DNA from 4 places in the Pseudomonas sp. IAC-BECa141 genome. Region 4 is predicted to be linked to each of the others. Evidence: predicted binding sites of a transcription regulator. Region 4 holds the regulator's gene; each other region holds the start of a gene.
What was found. Region 4 encodes FliA, which starts transcription of late flagellar genes. Its sites were predicted from a motif close to CTAAAGTTTNNNNNNNNNNNGCCGNTAA; they were not measured.
Positions count from the first base shown of each region.

Region 1: the regulator FliA is predicted to act here: its motif matches at 2,559-2,586, upstream of motA (flagellar motor stator protein MotA).
Region 2: the regulator FliA is predicted to act here: its motif matches at 2,833-2,860, upstream of flgM (flagellar biosynthesis anti-sigma factor FlgM).
Region 3: the regulator FliA is predicted to act here: its motif matches at 1,772-1,799, upstream of I5961_RS24095 (methyl-accepting chemotaxis protein).

Region 1 covers NZ_CP065410.1:583,779-588,228, forward strand. The annotation lists gene asd (archaetidylserine decarboxylase) at 1-76, opposite strand, end outside; gene I5961_RS02590 (rhodanese-like domain-containing protein) at 95-910, opposite strand; gene I5961_RS02595 (HDOD domain-containing protein) at 950-2,488, opposite strand; gene motA (flagellar motor stator protein MotA) at 2,656-3,507, shown strand; gene motB (flagellar motor protein MotB) at 3,511-4,450, shown strand, end outside.
Region 2 covers NZ_CP065410.1:4,607,460-4,611,909, reverse strand. The annotation lists gene I5961_RS21110 (MFS transporter) at 1-1,052, shown strand, start outside; gene I5961_RS21105 (flagellar brake protein) at 1,113-1,859, opposite strand; gene I5961_RS21100 (flagella synthesis protein FlgN) at 1,955-2,422, opposite strand; gene flgM (flagellar biosynthesis anti-sigma factor FlgM) at 2,471-2,797, opposite strand; gene flgA (flagellar basal body P-ring formation chaperone FlgA) at 3,005-3,766, opposite strand; gene I5961_RS21085 (chemotaxis protein CheV) at 3,849-4,450, shown strand, end outside.
Region 3 covers NZ_CP065410.1:5,262,455-5,266,904, reverse strand. The annotation lists gene clpB (ATP-dependent chaperone ClpB) at 1-996, shown strand, start outside; tRNA gene I5961_RS24115 (tRNA-Asn) at 1,295-1,370, shown strand; tRNA gene I5961_RS24110 (tRNA-Pro) at 1,380-1,456, shown strand; tRNA gene I5961_RS24105 (tRNA-Lys) at 1,462-1,537, shown strand; tRNA gene I5961_RS24100 (tRNA-Pro) at 1,635-1,711, shown strand; gene I5961_RS24095 (methyl-accepting chemotaxis protein) at 1,871-3,496, shown strand; gene I5961_RS24090 (hypothetical protein) at 3,569-3,976, opposite strand; gene I5961_RS24085 (NAD(P)/FAD-dependent oxidoreductase) at 4,187-4,450, opposite strand, start outside.
Region 4 covers NZ_CP065410.1:1,747,576-1,752,025, reverse strand. The annotation lists gene I5961_RS07930 (chemotaxis protein CheA) at 1-31, opposite strand, end outside; gene I5961_RS07925 (protein phosphatase CheZ) at 71-859, opposite strand; gene I5961_RS07920 (chemotaxis response regulator CheY) at 878-1,249, opposite strand; gene fliA (RNA polymerase sigma factor FliA) at 1,417-2,157, opposite strand; gene fleN (flagellar synthesis regulator FleN) at 2,154-2,984, opposite strand; gene flhF (flagellar biosynthesis protein FlhF) at 3,098-4,438, opposite strand; gene flhA (flagellar biosynthesis protein FlhA) at 4,450-4,450, opposite strand, start outside.

The DNA.
Region 1 (4,450 bases), 1.2 Mb from region 4:
CGACGCAGCCGGCCAGGCGCGACAGCAGGTGATGCGGCAGCAGGTACTGGCTGATGATAAACAAACGCTCTTTCATGACTGTCCTTAAAAATCCTTAAAGCTCGACGGGGGTATCGGGGTGGTTGCCCCATTCGCCCCAGGAACCGGCGTAGCCCTTGACCCGCGGATAACCGAGAGCCTTGGCCACCAGATAAGTGAAACCGGACCGGTGGTGGGTCTGGCAGTGAGTGATGATTTCTTTGTCCTTGGTGATCCCGAGGTTTTCCAGGATCTGCGGCATGTCGGTACGGATGCGCAACTGGCGCGCCTGATCCATGCCCGCCGTCCATTCGAAATTGACCGCGCCGGGGATGTGTCCACCCTTGGCCGCGAGGACTTTCTCGCCGGAGTATTCCAGCGGCCCGCGGGCGTCCCAGATCGCCAGGTCGGCAGCGCCGAGACGGCTTTGCAGGTATTCGCGGGTGGCGGTCGGTTCCTCGTGCAGGGTCAGGGCAACCGGGCCGCCCGCCGCCGGAGGAATCTGGATCGACATCGGCGAACCTTCCGCCAGCCACGCCGGCAGACCGCCGTCGAGATAGTGGTATTTGTCGTGACCGATCACGTCGAGCAGCCAGATGAAACGCCCGGCCCAGCCGCCGCCTTCGTCGTCATAGACCACGTAGACCGCGTCCTTGCGATGGCCGAGTTCGCCGAACAGTTCTTCGAGTTTTTCTTTGCTCGGCAACAGGCCCGGAGCCGGCGCCTGACCCAGCTGAGTGCGTTTCGGATCGACAAAACGTGCGCCGGGAATATGTCCCTCGGCGTAGCGGGCGGCACTGGTCAGATCCACCAGAATCAGATCGCGGGATTCGAGGCGCGGCAGCAGGTCGCTCGGCTCGATCACCAGGGCCAGGCCAGAGAAATCAGACATGTGAGGTCTCCAGAGCACAAAGGGGATGGATTGTAGCTGTCATTGGCCGCGCTGGCTAAAACTGTGCAGGGCTTTCTCGATGCACTGCGCGGTTTTGCCGAAGGCTTGTACGGTGATGTCGGCGAACGGCCCGCCACCCTGGTCGGCGACCACGATCATGATCACCCGGCCGTTGTTCACCAGCGAGCGCAGGAACAGATGTTCGCCACGAAACAGCGTGCGCAGCGAAGGTGGGAGCAGGGCGGAAAACTGGGCGTTGTTGTCTGGGGTGATCCGCACTTGCGCCTGCTGCGCGAGCAGGCGTTGCAGCACCGAACTCTGGCTGACGACGAAATTGAGCGCAGCGGCTTCCTTCGGCAACCCTGAGGTTTGATGGACGCGCAGATTGGCGTGGCTGCGGTCGGCCATCAGGATCATCACCCGGCGCATGCCGCTGGCGACCAGCGCGTCACGGGCGGCGACGGTCAGGCTCATGGCGTTGGTGAAACGGCTTGGCACGGCCAGCAGTTCGGCGCACTGCCGGCGCCACTGGGTCAGATCTTCAGCGGACGGCGCCGCCGCCGGGAGCATTCCGGCGGGCAGCCGACGGGTTCCCCACGGCCACAACAGCGAAACCGCCGGGTGCCACAGGTCCGGCATGGAATGAAGGCGAGCGCTGACGGCAGCCTGTTGGTGCAGCTGCTGTTGCACCTCGTCCATCGAGATTTGCAGGTAGAGGCTGGTCAGGTATTGCCAGCGCTCGCTGTGCGGACTGTCCCAGGCTTGTTGCGCCGAGAGGGCCAGGCCGTTGGCCAGCAACACGGTGTTGGCCGGTTGATTGAGCCAGCGGCGCAGGGTCGGATCGTCATCGAGGCGGTTTTGCTGGCGCAGCGGATGATCGACGTCGCGGGCAATGCGCAGGACCTTGACCAGTTCGCGCTGCTCGTTCAGCAGCAGTCGATAGCCTTGCTGCACCCAGATCGGCAGACGCCAGGCTTCCACCAGCGCTTCGCCGATTTTCAGCAGGCGCACACCGAACAGCTGCTTTTCCACGACGCGCGCTGATTCGCCTTTGTGGATAACCCGCACTTCCCACTCTTCAAGCAATTTGGGAAAGGTCAGCGCCAACGGCCACAGCGGCGACAGAAACAGCAGGCTGCCCCAATGAATGTCCTGCCAAAGTCGCGCCAGGCGGCTGGCAAAAAAGCCGTTGGCCTGTTGCGTGGCGTGCTGGCTGATCATCTGCAGCTGGCGCAGGGCCTGGGGAATTTGCGCGGCAGGTTCGGCGGGCAGGCGCGCCAGCAGTTCCTCGGTGCGGCCAAGGCCGAGGCGATTGATCGCCACTTCGAGGTTTTCCGCCGGCGCGGTCATGTTGCCATGGGTGTGGCGGTTGGCTTCGCGGATGATGCTCAGGGCCAGCGCCGGGCTGTCCTGCATCAGGTCGGCGATGTCGCGCAGCGAGCGGCGGTCATCTCGAATCGCCCGGCAGACTCGGTCATGGGCGTCTTGCGGTACTGGCAGGCGAACGCTGTCGAGCAACTTCACCCAGCCATCGAGTGTGGTCGGTTTCACGTGTGGGACGTTCGTTTCATTAGCCATGTCTGGACGAGATCTTCACTGACTGTAGACGCGCCCGGCATGGGCTAAATTGGCTTTTCGCCTGAACTGGCTATAGTCTGGCGCAGTTTTGCCGATAAGTAGAAGAAGAGATTTTTTAACTTCCGAATATGACCTTGAACCCGACTTAAACAAGTACCTTTCTACCTATGGCTAAAATTATCGGCATCATCGTCGTATTCGCGAGCGTGCTCGGCGGATACGTGCTCTCCCACGGCAAGATTGCCGCCCTGATCCAGCCCTTCGAGGTGATGATCATCGGCGGTGCGGCACTCGGTGCATTCCTGCAGGCCAACCCCGGTTACATGACGATGCACGTGCTCAAGAAGTCCCTGAGCATGTTCAGTTCGCGTTTCAGCCACACGTTCTATCTGGAAGTGCTCGGCCTGATCTACGAGATCCTCAACAAGAGCCGCCGTGAAGGCATGATGGCCATCGAAGGCGACATCGAAGACGCCGCCGCGAGCCCGATTTTTGCCAAGTACCCGGCGGTACTGAAAGACGAACGCATGACCGCGTTCATCTGCGATTACCTGCGCATCATGTCCTCCGGCAACATGGCTCCCCACGAGCTGGAAGGCCTGTTCGACATGGAGCTTTACAGCCTGAAAGAAGAACTGGAGCACCCATCGCACGCCGTCAACGGCATTGCCGACGGCATGCCGGGTTTCGGTATCGTCGCGGCGGTACTGGGTATCGTGGTGACCATGGCGTCTCTGGGTGACGGCGATCAGAAGTCCATCGGTCTGCACGTAGGTGCGGCACTGGTCGGTACCTTCTTCGGTATTCTCGCGGCGTACGGTTTCTTCGGCCCGCTGGCGCACTCGCTGGCGCACGATGCCAAGGAAGAGCTGAACGTCTATGAAGCCATCAAGGCCTCGCTGGTGGCTTCGGCCTCCGGCATGCCGCCGTCGCTGGCTGTCGAATTCGGTCGCAAGGTTCTGTACCCGGCTCACCGTCCAAGCTTTGCCGAGCTGGAACAAGCCGTTCGCGGTCGTTAAGCCATGGAAAATAACCAGCCAATAATCGTCAAGCGCGTCAAGCGCATTGCCGGCGGGCATCACGGCGGGGCGTGGAAGATTGCCTTCGCCGACTTCGCGACGGCGATGATGGCGTTCTTCCTGGTGTTGTGGCTGCTGTCCACCGCGACCCCGGAGCAGAAGATCGCCATCGCCGGTTACTTCAAGGACCCGGTCGGTTTTTCCGAGAGCGGTACGCCGTACATCATCGATCTGGGCGGCACGCCGACCCTGGCGCCGGAAAACACCCTCAACCCTGAAGTGAAGTCTCAGCCGCAACCGGACAAGGTCACGGTCGACACCGATCAGGTCGAAGGCATGGCCGAGCAGGTCGAGAAGGAACGCCTGGAGCTGCTGCTGCAAGAACTGCAGAACAAGGTCGACGAGAACCCGCAGCTGCAGAAATTCAAGGACCAGATCCTGTTCGAAATCACGCCGAACGGCTTGCGCATCCAGATCATGGACGCCGAGAACCGGCCGATGTTCGACTCCGGTTCTGCACGCCTGAAGCCATACTTCGAAGACATCCTGCTGGCCATGGCCGACACCATCAAAGCGGTGCCGAACAAAATCAGCATCAGCGGCCACACCGATGCCAAGCCTTACGTGGGCAACGGCGACTTCGGCAACTGGGAGCTTTCGGCCAACCGTGCCAACGCCGCGCGGCGGGCACTGGTGGCAGGCAGTTATCCGGACGCTCAAGTGGCTCGCGTGGTGGGTTACGCCTCGTCGGCGCTGTTTGACAAGGAGAACCCGTTCAACCCGGTCAACCGCCGCATCGACATCGTGGTGTTGACCAAAAAAGCCCAGGCGGCCATCGAAGGTGCGCAAGGTGCCGATGCCGCAAAACCGGCAGAGCAAGGTCAGAACGGCGCGGCTCCGGCCACCCCGGTCGACCCGAACGCCTTGCCGGCGGATCAGCAAC
Region 2 (4,450 bases), 2.9 Mb from region 4:
GCCTCGGCATGATGTGCCAATACATGGTCATCGAGAGCTGGCTGAACGAGCAGGCTGACGCCAATCAGCGCGGTCTGGTGTTCAGCGGCTACATGATCGCGTCGTATCTGGGGTTGGTGCTCGGTCAGCTGATTCTGGTCATGCACCCGGGCCTTGGCCTGGAACTGCTGATGCTGGTCGCGCTGTGCTTCGCCCTGTGTCTGGTGCCGGTGGCGCTGACCCGGCGGATTCACCCGGCGCCGTTGCATCCGGCGCCGATGGAGCCGCGCTTCTTTATCAAGCGTGTGCCGCAGTCGCTGAGCACCGTGCTCGGGGCCGGGCTGATCATTGGTTCGTTTTACGGTCTGGCGCCGCTGTATGCCTCGCAGCAGGGGTTGTCGACCGAACAGGTCGGTCTGTTCATGGGTAGCTGCATTTTTGCCGGGCTGGTGGTGCAGTGGCCGTTGGGCTGGTTGTCGGATCGTTATGACCGGGCCTTGCTGATTCGCTGCTTTGCGCTGTTTCTGGCAGTCGCTGCATTACCGCTGGCGATCCTGCCGCAGGTGCCTCTGGAGGTGCTGTTCGTGGTCGGCTTCCTCTGCTCGCTGGTGCAGTTCTGCCTGTACCCGTTGGCGGTGGCGTTCTCCAATGACCATGTCGAAGGCGAGCGCCGGGTGTCGCTGACGGCGATGTTGCTGGTGACCTACGGCGTGGGTGCCAGTGTCGGGCCGCTGGCGGCCGGGGTGCTGATGAAGCTGTTCGGGCCGCAGAGCCTGTACGCGTTCTTCACCTTTTTCGCGCTGGTGCTGGTGTGGCGGATCCGGCCGAAAGCCGTGACCAATCTGCATCAGGTCGACGATGCGCCGCTGCATCACGTGGCGATGCCGGACAGCATGTCCAGTTCGCCGCTGGTGGCTGCGCTTGACCCACGGGTAGACGAGCAGGTAGTGCAGGAGCAGATGCAGAATACGGTCGCTCCTGAACCGGAGCCGGAACCTGATCCGGAACCTGTCACGCCAACCGACTCGACAGTCGAGGGCGAAGGGCCGGACATCAGCCCCGCCAGGCCTTGATCCGGGCATAAAAAAAACGGGCAGTCACCGCAATGACTGCCCGTTTTTCATGCCTTCCGATCAGAAGTCGTCTTTATCAAACCGTCGCGCTTCGCGTTGCAGCTGATAAACGAAACGCTCGACGTTGCGTGCTGCCGGGCCGCTGATGTTGTGAAAGCGCAGGCCGGCGAAGGTGATGTTGAGTTTTTCTTCGAAGTGCAGGTAACGCAGTTCGACCGAGGCCGGTTGGTTGCCGAACAGCGGTGCGGCGATCAGCCGATCGTAGACCTGGCCCAGTTGCAGGCGGTCGGTAATGTCGCCTTCGAAACGCAGTTTGCAGCCAGTGGCGGAGATATCCAGCAGCTTGCCGTCGATCGGTGACTTGAGCTTTTCGCCACCGAGCACGACGCTGACCAGATCGGTCAGCTTCAGGGCTGCGCGGAAGGCGTTGCGGCGCTGGTGGTAAACCACTTCGGTGGGCAGGTCGCCGGTGTAGAAGCGGTCGCCACTGGATTCTTCGATGTTCAGCTTGCCGTCGCATTCCCAGGCAATGCGCACGCCGTCATGAAAACCTTCGACCTTGAACGGTTCGCCGGCGAGCAGGAAGCGTTCGCCATCGCGCGGGATCATTTCGTCCAGGGCAATCGTGGCGGTTTCCCGGTCAACCTTGATCAGGTAACTCTGGAAGCGCTGGCTGCGCTCGTGGAAGGTGATGATCAGCGGATCGTGGCTCTCTTGCAGCTGGCGCAGGTTGCTGGAGATTTCCAGAGGTGTGGTGAGCACCTTTGGGGGCTGCGGAGCATCATCCGCGCTGAGGACGTTGGACACGTTAAATCAATCTCCAGACAAAATTTGACTACGGCTGGCCAGTATTTTGCCAGCATGTTTCGCACGTTGATAGGGCGCAAGCATTGAAGAAAGCATCACGCCTGGCTGAGCGCGCGTGGTTTCTGCAGTTTGGAGAAGGTGCCACTGGCATCGTAGAGCGCGGGAGGCTCGCCGCCGGTGAGGATTTTCAGCTGATTGGCGGTGGCGGCCTGCTGCATGATGATCGACTGGCCGTTCTTGGCGTTGGCTGCCTGGCACTGGGCAATCAGGTCGGTGAGGACGTCGCTCTGGCTGAGCAACTGGTCGCCGATGCTCGACTGACTGGCCAGTTGTTCCAGGCCGGCGCGGTCGAGCGACAGATTGAGACTGGCGAGGATTTCGCTGCGCTTGCGGCCATGCTGTTCGAGCAGAATGATCAATGCCTGTTTGCGCGCCAGAATTTCTTCCAGCAGAGGCATGTCGCGACCGTGCAAGGCGAGGGACTCGGTTTGCAGTAACTCCAGCAATTGTTGAGCTGGAGCAAAGTCGTCGGTGATCAGTTGCAATAAATTAGTGTCGTGCATGGCTGGCCTTGGGTTTTAAGCGTCCAAAAGCCTGGCGCTGACCGAGGCCTAGCGCTGGGCTTCGAAATTAAGCAGTTTGCTGGCTACACGGTTGCTGTCGACCTTGTAGCTGCCATCGGCAATCGCTGCTTTCAACTCGGCCACGCGGGCTTTATCGACGGCAGGCTGATCGCGCAGCTTGTCAGTGACCTTCTGCAACTGTTGAGCCTCATTGCTGAGGTGTACCGATTCCCCGCTTTTTGCGGTACTGGCCTGTTCGGCCGGGGTATTCAGCGGCGCGGAGGTGCCGGTTTCGGCGGTTTCCTTGGCGTTGCTGGTACGTGTACTGCCCGTAAGTGACGAGGAGCTGTTCAAACGGCTGAAATCGATGACCATGTTAAAAACCTCTGGGAATTTGGACGCTTGCCATGTTCTCGGCCATCCCCTGGAAAACTTTAGGCTCATTTAGCAATGAGCTTGCATGCGCCGTTGCAGATCCTGCTGCGGCACAGTTTAGGGAACAGCTCTGGTCAGCGCCAGTTTTCTGCCTGGTTACTCAGGGGCTTTTCAAATATCCGTTCATGCAACCGTTTGCATCGCCGCTCACATGGCCACTTCCACCTGGCCGGGCGCGACGACCTGCGCCTTGATGACCCGTTGGGAGTTGAGGTTTTTCACGCGAATCTGTTCTTTCAGGCCGCCGTTGGCCAGCGCTTCGCCCGGCATTCGGACGGCCAAGGTGCCGCTGCGGGCGGTGATTACCACTTGATCGCCCTTGCGAACCACTTCCGCCTGTTCCAGATGCACCAGGGTAATGACTTGATCGGCTACCGTTGGTCGGGTCAATTTCTGTCCGATGGCTTCATCCACCGACGTCAGGAAACCCTGATTGATCGTACTGACGTCGCGCTCGCGCAAGGTCACGTCCTGAGGTTCGATGATGCCGGCGCGTTTGAGTGGCCGCGTGGTGGTGACAATCTCGCGAAACAGGCGGACTTGAGCGGGCACAAACACCGTCCAGGGGGAGGCGCCTTCGCAGCGGACTTTGACCGTGACACGGCCCAGAGGACGTGCCGGACTCTCCAGCGTCGCTGTCAATTCCTTGTCGCACATAGGCATGCGCATGCGTGGATCAAGCTGCTTGACCTCGATTTCATAACGACCTTCCGTTTGACTGGTAGCCAGATAGTCTTCTACGGTGAATTCAAGAAAGCCCTGAGTGACGCCGATAAGCATGTCAGGCAAGGTAACCGCATCAGCACCGGCAGGGCTGCCAGCGAAAAAAAGGCATACGGCGGACATCGCGCAAAGCCCTCTGCGGAGGGGATATGTCAGGCGTCGGAAAAATGTCGTTTGAGCGTTCATACGAGTTAAAAAGCAAGCGCCGTGCCGTTTAGCAATGAATGTGCGTCGCAACAACACTTGGCGTTGGGGTAGGAGTCTGGGCATGGCTGGTGTAATGGATTCGGTGAACCAGCGCACGCAACTGGTGGGGCAGAATCGCCTGGAGCTGTTGTTGTTCCGTCTCGACGGTCAGCAGCTCTACGGGATCAACGTGTTCAAGGTTCGGGAAGTGCTGCAATGCCCGCAACTGACGCTGATGCCCAAGTCCAGTCCTGTCGTGTGCGGGGTGGCGAATATTCGGGGGGCGACCATTCCGATCCTTGATCTGGCGATGGCGACCGGCTCCGGAGCTTTGAAAGACAAGAACAGTCCGTTCGTGATCATCACGGAATACAACACCAAGACCCAGGGTTTCCTGGTGCGCTCGGTGGAACGCATCGTGAACATGAACTGGGAAGAGATTCATCCGCCGCCCAAGGGCACTGGACGTGATCATTACCTGACCGCTGTGACTCGGGTCGACAATCAGTTAGTCGAAATCATCGACGTCGAGAAGGTGCTGGCGGAAGTTGCGCCGACGCCGGAAGCGATTTCGGTCGGCGTGGTGGATGTCGAGACCCAGAGCAAGGCATTGTCGTTGCGGGTGCTGACGGTCGATGACTCGTCGGTGGCGCGCAAGCAGGTGACGCGTTGCCTGCAGACGGT
Region 3 (4,450 bases), 2.7 Mb from region 4:
AACCAGTTGCTGCGCAGCAAGGTGACCGAAGAGGAAATCGCCGAAGTCGTTTCGAAGTGGACCGGCATTCCCGTTTCGAAAATGCTCGAAGGCGAGCGCGACAAGCTGATGAAGATGGAAAGCCTGTTGCACCAACGCGTGATCGGCCAGGACGAAGCGGTGGTTGCGGTGGCCAACGCGGTGCGGCGTTCCCGTGCCGGGTTGTCCGACCCGAACCGCCCGAGCGGCTCGTTCATGTTCCTCGGCCCGACCGGTGTCGGTAAAACCGAGCTGTGCAAGGCGCTGGCCGAATTCCTCTTCGATACTGAAGAGGCGATGGTGCGGATCGATATGTCCGAGTTCATGGAGAAACATTCCGTGGCACGGCTGATCGGTGCACCACCGGGCTACGTCGGTTATGAAGAGGGCGGTTACCTGACCGAAGCGGTACGGCGCAAGCCTTACTCGGTGATCCTGCTGGACGAAGTCGAGAAGGCGCACCCGGATGTGTTCAACATCCTGCTGCAAGTGCTGGAGGATGGTCGTCTGACCGACAGTCACGGTCGTACGGTGGATTTCCGCAATACCGTGATCGTCATGACCTCCAACCTCGGTTCGATGCAGATTCAGGAACTGGTCGGCGATCGTGAAGCACAACGGGCAGCAGTGATGGATGCGATTTCCACCCACTTCCGTCCGGAGTTCATCAACCGGGTCGACGAAGTGGTGATCTTCGAGCCATTGGCGCGGGATCAGATCGCGGGCATTACCGAGATCCAGCTGGGCCGTCTGCGCAGTCGTCTGGCCGAGCGCGAGCTGAAGCTGGAGCTGAGCCCCGAAGCGATGGACAAGCTGATTGCGGTCGGTTACGACCCGGTCTATGGCGCACGGCCGCTGAAGCGGGCGATCCAGCGCTGGATCGAGAACCCGTTGGCGCAGTTGATTCTGTCGGGACGCTTCATGCCAGGGGAGACCGCGACCGGCGTCGTGGAGAACGACGAGATCACGTTCAACTGACACCTGCCGGTGGTGAAGTAAGTAAGGCCTCGCACTGCGAGGCCTTTTTTTTCGCCAGGCTGTTGAACTCAAAGGAAAAGGCTTGTAAAGTGCGCCCCGCAGTCAGTCACCAACACGGTTTCAGCTCACTGGGCAGAAATCTGAAATAAGTTGCAAATCATTAACTTGAAAGCAATTTAGGGGGTTGACAGAGGTGTTCTAGGTTGTAGAATAGCGCGCCTCAGACACACGAACGCAGCGATGCGAAAACGATGTCGAGAAGCTGAAAGTTTCACCGTTGTAAATTGAAATATGTAGTTCCGTGATAGCTCAGTCGGTAGAGCAAATGACTGTTAATCATTGGGTCCCAGGTTCGAGTCCTGGTCACGGAGCCAATTTCAAACCGGGGTATAGCGCAGTCCGGTAGCGCGCCTGCTTTGGGAGCAGGATGTCAGGAGTTCGAATCCCCTTACCCCGACCATTTTTGGGTCGTTAGCTCAGTTGGTAGAGCAGTTGGCTTTTAACCAATTGGTCGTAGGTTCGAATCCCACACGACCCACCATTTTTGAAACCAGTTTGCGCTGGGATCGAATCTTAAGATCAGAGGCCAAAAGCGCTGATCGAAGAAGGCGATCTTTGAAAGGTCGCCTTTTTTTTACCGGGGTATAGCGCAGTCCGGTAGCGCGCCTGCTTTGGGAGCAGGATGTCGGGAGTTCGAATCCCCCTACCCCGACCATATTGAAAATCCTCGTATCGAAAGATACGGGGATTTTTTTTGGCCTCCGGAAATGTTTCATTCAAGTCATCGTACAACTTGCCGATAGCCCGCTAACAAAAGGGGGCTGCCATTGATCGTCCCTTGAATCCGGCCAATACAAGAAAAAGGGCGTTCGTCATGTTGCTTCGTCAGTTGAATATTGCTCCCCGTGCCGCCCTGGGCTTTGCCCTGATCGCGGTGCTGGTGGCGTTGCTCGGGGTGTTTGCGCTGGGGCAGATGTCGAGCATCCGCGACAGCGAAGTGGCAGTGGAGACGCAGTGGCTGCCGAGCATTCGTGGTGGCGACGAGATTCGCGAGATCATGTTGCGCATTCGCACCATTTCCCTGCGCATGGCGCTGGATCAGGATCCGGCCAACATCGCCACGTACCGCAGCCAGATGGACACCCGCGACAAGGAACTGAGCGAGAAAATCGCCGCTTACGACCGACTGGTGACTACTCCGGAAGGCCAGCAGTTATACGATCAGTTCAAGAAAACCTTCGCTGCCTACCGCACCGGAATCGCCCAGTCGTTCACGCTGGCCGAGCAAGGCAAGCGCGATGAGCTGACCAAGTTGCTGCTGGTCGACATGAAAACCGTGGTCGACGGCTCTGGCAAACAACTTAATGACCTGGCAGACCTGTTCACCCGGCAGGTCGCTGCCGAAAGCCAGAATTCTGCCGCCCACTACGAAACCTCGCGCACCATCGTGAGCTTATTCATCGCTCTGGCGGCATTGGCCACCGTCGCCCTGGCCATGTTGCTCACCCGCAGTATCGTTCGCCCCCTGAGCTCCGCTGTCGACGCTGCTGAACACGTCGCCAGAGGCGATCTGACCCGTCCGATCGAAAACCACGGTAACGATGAAGTCAGCCGTCTGCTCAAGGCGTTGGCGACCATGCAGCAGAACCTGCGCGAAACCCTGCAGGGCATCAGCGGTTCGGCCACGCAATTGGCGACAGCTTCCGACGAACTGAGCGCGGTCACCCATGACAGCACGCAAGGGTTGCAACAGCAGAACAACGAAATCGAACAGGCCGCCACCGCCGTCAACGAGATGACCACGGCGGTCGAGGAAGTTGCCCGCAATGCGGTGTCGACCTCCGACGCCACCCGTCAGTCCAGCGAATCGGCGCAGTTGGGTCAGGAGCGGGTCAGTGAAACTGCTGGCGCCATCAACGCCTTGGCCAGCGAAGTCGAACACACTGGCGAGCTGGTGCAATCACTGGCCAATCAGTCTCAGAACATCGGCAAAGTGCTGGACGTGATCCGAGCGATCGCCGAACAGACCAACCTGCTGGCGCTCAACGCCGCCATCGAAGCAGCGCGGGCCGGGGAGAGCGGGCGGGGGTTTGCGGTGGTCGCCGACGAAGTCCGGGCGCTGGCTTATCGCACTCAGCAATCGACCCAGGAAATCGAGCAGATGGTGCAGGGCATGCGCAATGGCTCGAGCCTGGCGCTGGAGTCAATGCAGGCCAGTGCCTCGCGCGCTGCCACCACGCTGGTGCTGGCCGAGCGGGCCGGTCAAGCGTTGCAGACGATCACCGCCTCGGTACACGAAATCCACGAGCGCAATCTGGTGATCGCCAGCGCCGCTGAAGAACAGGCGCAGGTGGCGCGGGAAGTGGACCGCAATCTGGTGAACATTCGCGATCTGTCGGTGCGTTCGGCGGCTGGCGCCGATCAAACCAACGCGTCGAGCCATGAGCTGTCGCAACTGGCCAATGCGTTGCAGGGCATGGTGCGACGCTTCCAGTTGTAATCATGCAGGTGTGAAAAAGCCGCGCTTCTCGTCAGAGAAAGCGCGGCTTTGATTGGTCGGGCACTTGAAAAATCAGGCACCGTCCTGGTCTTTCAGATGTTCGAACAGACCTTTCGGCATTTTCTTGCCATTGGCTTCGAAGTTGGCTTTGACGTTGTTGTACGCCTCTTGCTCGTCGATGAAGCCGTCGTGGTTGGTGTCGATCTTGTCGAAGTCGGACTTCGGCGCGACTTTCAGGAACTCGGCGCGCGAAACCTTGCCGTCGCCATCGGTGTCGGTCTTGGCCATCGACGCATCGCCGCATTTGCCTTCACCGCATTTGCCTTCCGGGGTTTTCACCGAGGTCTCGGCCGAGGCGACCATGTAGCCCTGAGCCAGCGGTTGCGCAGCGAACACCGAGCCGGACAGCATCAGGCCGCCGGCCAGTACGGCACCGACCAGGCCAAGGGAGTTTTTGCCGATTTTCGAAGTACGGGACATTGCATTCTCCTTCGGTTGCACAGCGCAACCACACGTTAAGGGCGATCAAGCCGGAGCAGGTGTGCTCGGGTGTGGCCATTAGGCGATGGCGGTGTATCGCGTCTGTGTCGAGGAGCGGGGCGTTTGTAAGCGAAGGTGGGGAAAGCGGGGGCAGATACAGTAAAAGACAAAACACCGCGGGAGCGAGTCAGCCCCCGCGGTGTTTTTATATCAGTGCAGCTTCAGGCGCGGCTCGGTGCCGCGTCCGATCTTGCTGCCCAGCATCAGCATCGCCGTGCGGAACGGCCCGTACAGCGCCATCTGGTGCATGCGGTACAGCGACACGTAAAACATCCGCGCCAGCCAGCCTTCGAGCATTACGCTGCCGGTCAGGTTGCCCATCAAGTTACCCACAGCCGAAAAGCGCGACAGCGAAATCAGCGAGCCGTAGTCGGTGTACTTATACTCCGGCAGGGTCTTGCCTTCGATGCGCAG
Region 4 (4,450 bases):
GAAGGATCTCTTCATCGGCGCCGAAGCTCATTAATGGGGTGCTCCTACAGGTCTAAAAACCCAAAAAAACTCAAAATCCAAGGCTGGATAGCAAATCGTCCACATCGTCCTGACCGGACACAACGTCTTCTCGTTTATCGGCATGAATCTGCGGACCTTCACCCTGCGAGAGATGTTTTTGTGGATCTTTTTCAGCAAGCATCGCCGCACGGTCATGTTCGATGCCCGCAAAGCGGTCCACCTGGCTGGCCATGAGCACGAGCTTGAGCAGGTTGCTTTCGACTTCGGTGACCAATTGGGTCACACGCTTGATCACTTGACCGGTGAGGTCCTGGTAATCCTGGGCGAGCAGAATGTCGTTCAGATTGCTCGACACCGCGCGGTTGTCCGCGCTGCTGCGTGCCAGAAAACCGTCGACCCGGCGCGCCAGTTCACGGAACTCTTCAGCCCCGACCTCACGGCGCATGAAGCGGCCCCAGTCGGCGCTCAAGGCCTGGGCTTCGTCAGCCAGGCCATTGACCACAGGGGTCGCGCTCTCCACCAGATCCATGGTGCGGTTGGCGGCAGCTTCGGTCAGTTTGACCACGTAGCCCAGGCGCTCGGTAGCGTCGGTGATTTGCGACACTTCCTCAGCCTGTGGCATGTGCGGATCGATCTGGAAATTGACGATCGCACTGTGCAGTTCACGCGTGAGCTTGCCCACTTCCTGGTACAGGCCACGGTCACGGGTCTGATTGAGCTCATGGATCAGTTGCACCGCGTCGCCGAACCTGCCCTTTTCAAGGCTTTCGACCAGTTCGACCGCGTGTTTTTTCAGGGTCGACTCGAAGTCGCCCTGTGAAGATTCTTTATGCTCCATAGCTCCCCCGCGCGTTCATCAGCCGATGCGTTCGAAAATCTTCTCGATTTTTTCTTTCAACGCCTGGGCCGTGAAAGGTTTGACCACATAGCCGTTCACGCCGGCCTGGGCCGCTTCGATGATCTGCTCGCGCTTGGCTTCAGCGGTCACCATCAGCACCGGCAGGTGCTTGAGTTTTTCATCGGCGCGCACGTGGCGCAGCAGGTCGATACCGGTCATGCCGGGCATGTTCCAGTCGGTCACCAGAAAGTCGATGCTGCCGCTGTTGAGCACCGGAATGGCGGTGGTGCCATCGTCGGCTTCAACGGTGTTGGTGAACCCCAGATCACGCAACAGGTTCTTGATGATCCGCCGCATCGTTGAGAAGTCATCAACGATGAGGATTTTCATGTCTTTGTTCAATTCGACCTCCAAGCAGTCTTAAACGCGCCCAGCACCTGGACGCGCCATTTCAATCAATCCGGCAAAACACTCGATGACTGTCTGGAGCACAACAGATCGAGACCGGTGCCGTTCACCACCGCACCAGCCTCGTTCGCAGTGTCCCCACACTGCCTTCAGCGCGCTCGCCACTCCCCCAAACGCCCCCGCAAGCGGGCCGCGCACTGGCTGTGTAACTGGCTGACCCGCGATTCACTGACGCCAAGGACTTCACCGATCTCCTTGAGGTTCAGCTCTTCGTCGTAGTACAGCGCCAACACCAGTCGCTCACGCTCCGGCAAATTGGCAATCGCGTCCGCCAGCGCGGCCTGGAAACGTTCGTCCTCCAGATCGCGCGACGGCTCCAGATGAGCACTGGCGCCATCCTCGTGCAGCCCTTCGTGTTCGCCGTCCTGCAACAGGTCGTCGAAACTGAACAGCCGGCTGCCCAGGGTGTCGTTCAAAATCCCGTAGTAATCGTCGAGACTCAATTGGAGTTCGGCCGCAACTTCGTGATCTTTAGCGTCACGGCCGGTTTTAGCTTCAATTGCTCGAATCGCGTCGCTGACCATGCGCGTATTGCGGTGAACCGAGCGCGGTGCCCAGTCCCCCTTACGGACTTCATCGAGCATCGCACCGCGGATCCGGATGCCCGCGTACGTTTCAAAACTGGCGCCCTTGCTCGCGTCGTATTTGGTCGAGACTTCAAGCAGGCCGATCATCCCGGCCTGGATCAGGTCTTCGACCTGCACACTGGCCGGCAATCGCGCCAGCAAGTGGTAGGCGATGCGCTTGACCAGCGGCGCGTAACGCTCGATCAGCTCGTACTGCGCATCACGCGCCGACTTTTTGTAAAGGTTCATACCGCTGGCGGTCATAGCACAGGTCCTGCCGTTTGCTGCACGAGGCGCTCGACGAAAAATTCGAGGTGGCCGCGCGGATTGGCGGGCAGCGGCCAGGTGTCGACCTTCTGTGCGATCGCCTTGAACGCCAGTGCGCACTTGGAACGCGGGAAGGCTTCATAGACCGCACGCTGCTTCTGCACCGCTTTGCGCACGCTTTCGTCGTAGGGCACCGCGCCGACGTATTGTAGGGCGACGTCGAGGAAGCGATCCGTGACCTTGGTCAACTTGGCGAACAGATTGCGACCTTCCTGCGGGCTCTGGGCCATGTTGGCCAGGACGCGGAAGCGGTTCATGCCGTAATCGCGGTTCAGCAGCTTGATCAGCGCGTAGGCGTCGGTGATCGAGGTCGGCTCGTCGCAGACCACCAGCAACACTTCCTGCGCTGCGCGAACGAAACTGACTACCGAGTCACCAATACCTGCAGCGGTGTCGATCACCAGCACGTCGAGGTTGTCGCCGATGTCGCTGAAGGCCTGGATCAGGCCGGCATGCTGGGCCGGGCTCAAGTGAACCATGCTCTGGGTGCCGGAAGCGGCCGGCACGATGCGGATCCCGCCGGGGCCCTGCAACAGCACGTCGCGCAGCTCGCAGCGGCCTTCGATCACATCGGCCAGGGTACGTTTGGGGGTGAGGCCCAGCAGAACGTCGACGTTCGCCAGCCCCAGGTCGGCGTCCAGCAGCATGACCCGACGGCCAAGCTCTGCCAGGGCCAGGGACAAGTTCACTGACACATTAGTCTTGCCGACGCCACCTTTGCCGCCGGTCACCGCGATCACCTGTACGGGATGCATGCTGCCCATGTTATTTCTTTACCTTGTCTTGCATAGACGGAGGCCACATTACTGGCTGCGCGTTCACAACCGGAACAATGCATGGCAGACCATCGATGTAGGTACAAAAACGGTTCATTACCTCAGCCAACCTGCTTGGTCGGGCTGTGGTAGATATCAGCGAACATGTCAGCCATGGCTTCTTCGCTGGGTTCTTCCTGCATTTGCACACTGACGGCGCGGCTGACCAGTTGATGACGGCGCGGCAGATGCAGATCATCCGGAATACGCGGCCCATCGGTCAGGTAGGCAACCGGCAGTTCGTGACTGATCGCCAGGCTCAACACTTCGCCAAGGCTTGCCGTCTCATCCAGTTTAGTCAGGATGCACCCGGCCAGCCCGCAACGCTTGTAACTGTGATAAGCGGCGGTTAGAACCTGTTTCTGGCTGGTGGTTGCCAGCACCAGATAATTTTTTGACCGAATGCCACGACCGGCCAGACTTTCCAGCTGCATGCGCAGGGCCGGATCGCTGGCCTGCAGGCCGGCGGTGTCGATCAGCACCACGCGCTTGCGCAGCAGAGGATCCAGCGCCTGCACCAGGGACTGGCCCGGATCGACGTGGGTCACCGACACATTGAGGATGCGGCCCAGCGTTTTGAGCTGCTCCTGCGCGCCGATGCGGAAACTGTCCATGCTCACCAGCGCGATGTTCTGCGCGCCGTACTTGAGCACGTAGCGGGCGGCCAGTTTGGCCAGGGTGGTGGTCTTGCCCATGCCGGCAGGACCGACCATGGCAATGACCCCGCCCTCTTCCAGCGGCTCGACTTCCGGCACGGCAATCATTCGTGCCAGATGCGCCAGCAGCATGCGCCAGGCCTGACGAGGCTCGTCGATCTCGGTGATCATCGACAGCAGATCGCGGGACAGCGGGCCGGACAAACCGATGCGTTGCAGACGACGGTACAGATTGGCCTGGGCCGGACGACTGCCTTGCAACTGGTTCCAGGCCAGGGTGCCGAGTTGCACTTCCATCAGTTCGCGCAGGCTGTTGAGTTCAAAACGCATCGAGTCCAGCGCACGCGGGTCAACGCCAGCGGAAACCGGTGCAGGCGCCGGTGCCGGACGGGCCGGAGCCTCGTAGGTCGGTTCGGTCAGCGGTTCGGCAGCGGTCAGCGGCAGGCCGGCCGTCAACGGCAACCCGGCGAACAGCTGGCGATTGGTGTTGCCGTCGGCTTCGCCACGCAGGCTCAGCTCGGCCTGGGCGGTGACGATGCGCGACTGAGTCTTGCGCAGCTCATCCTCGAGTTCCATGTTCGGAACACGCGGGGCCAGCGCCGACAGTTTGTAATCGAGCGCCGCCGTCAGCTCGACGCCGCCGGCGATGCGGCGGTTGCCAATAATGGCGGCATCAGCGCCCAGCTCATCACGAACCAGCTTCATGGCCTGACGCATATCGGCGGCGAAAAAACGCTTAACTTGCATAAACCACTACCT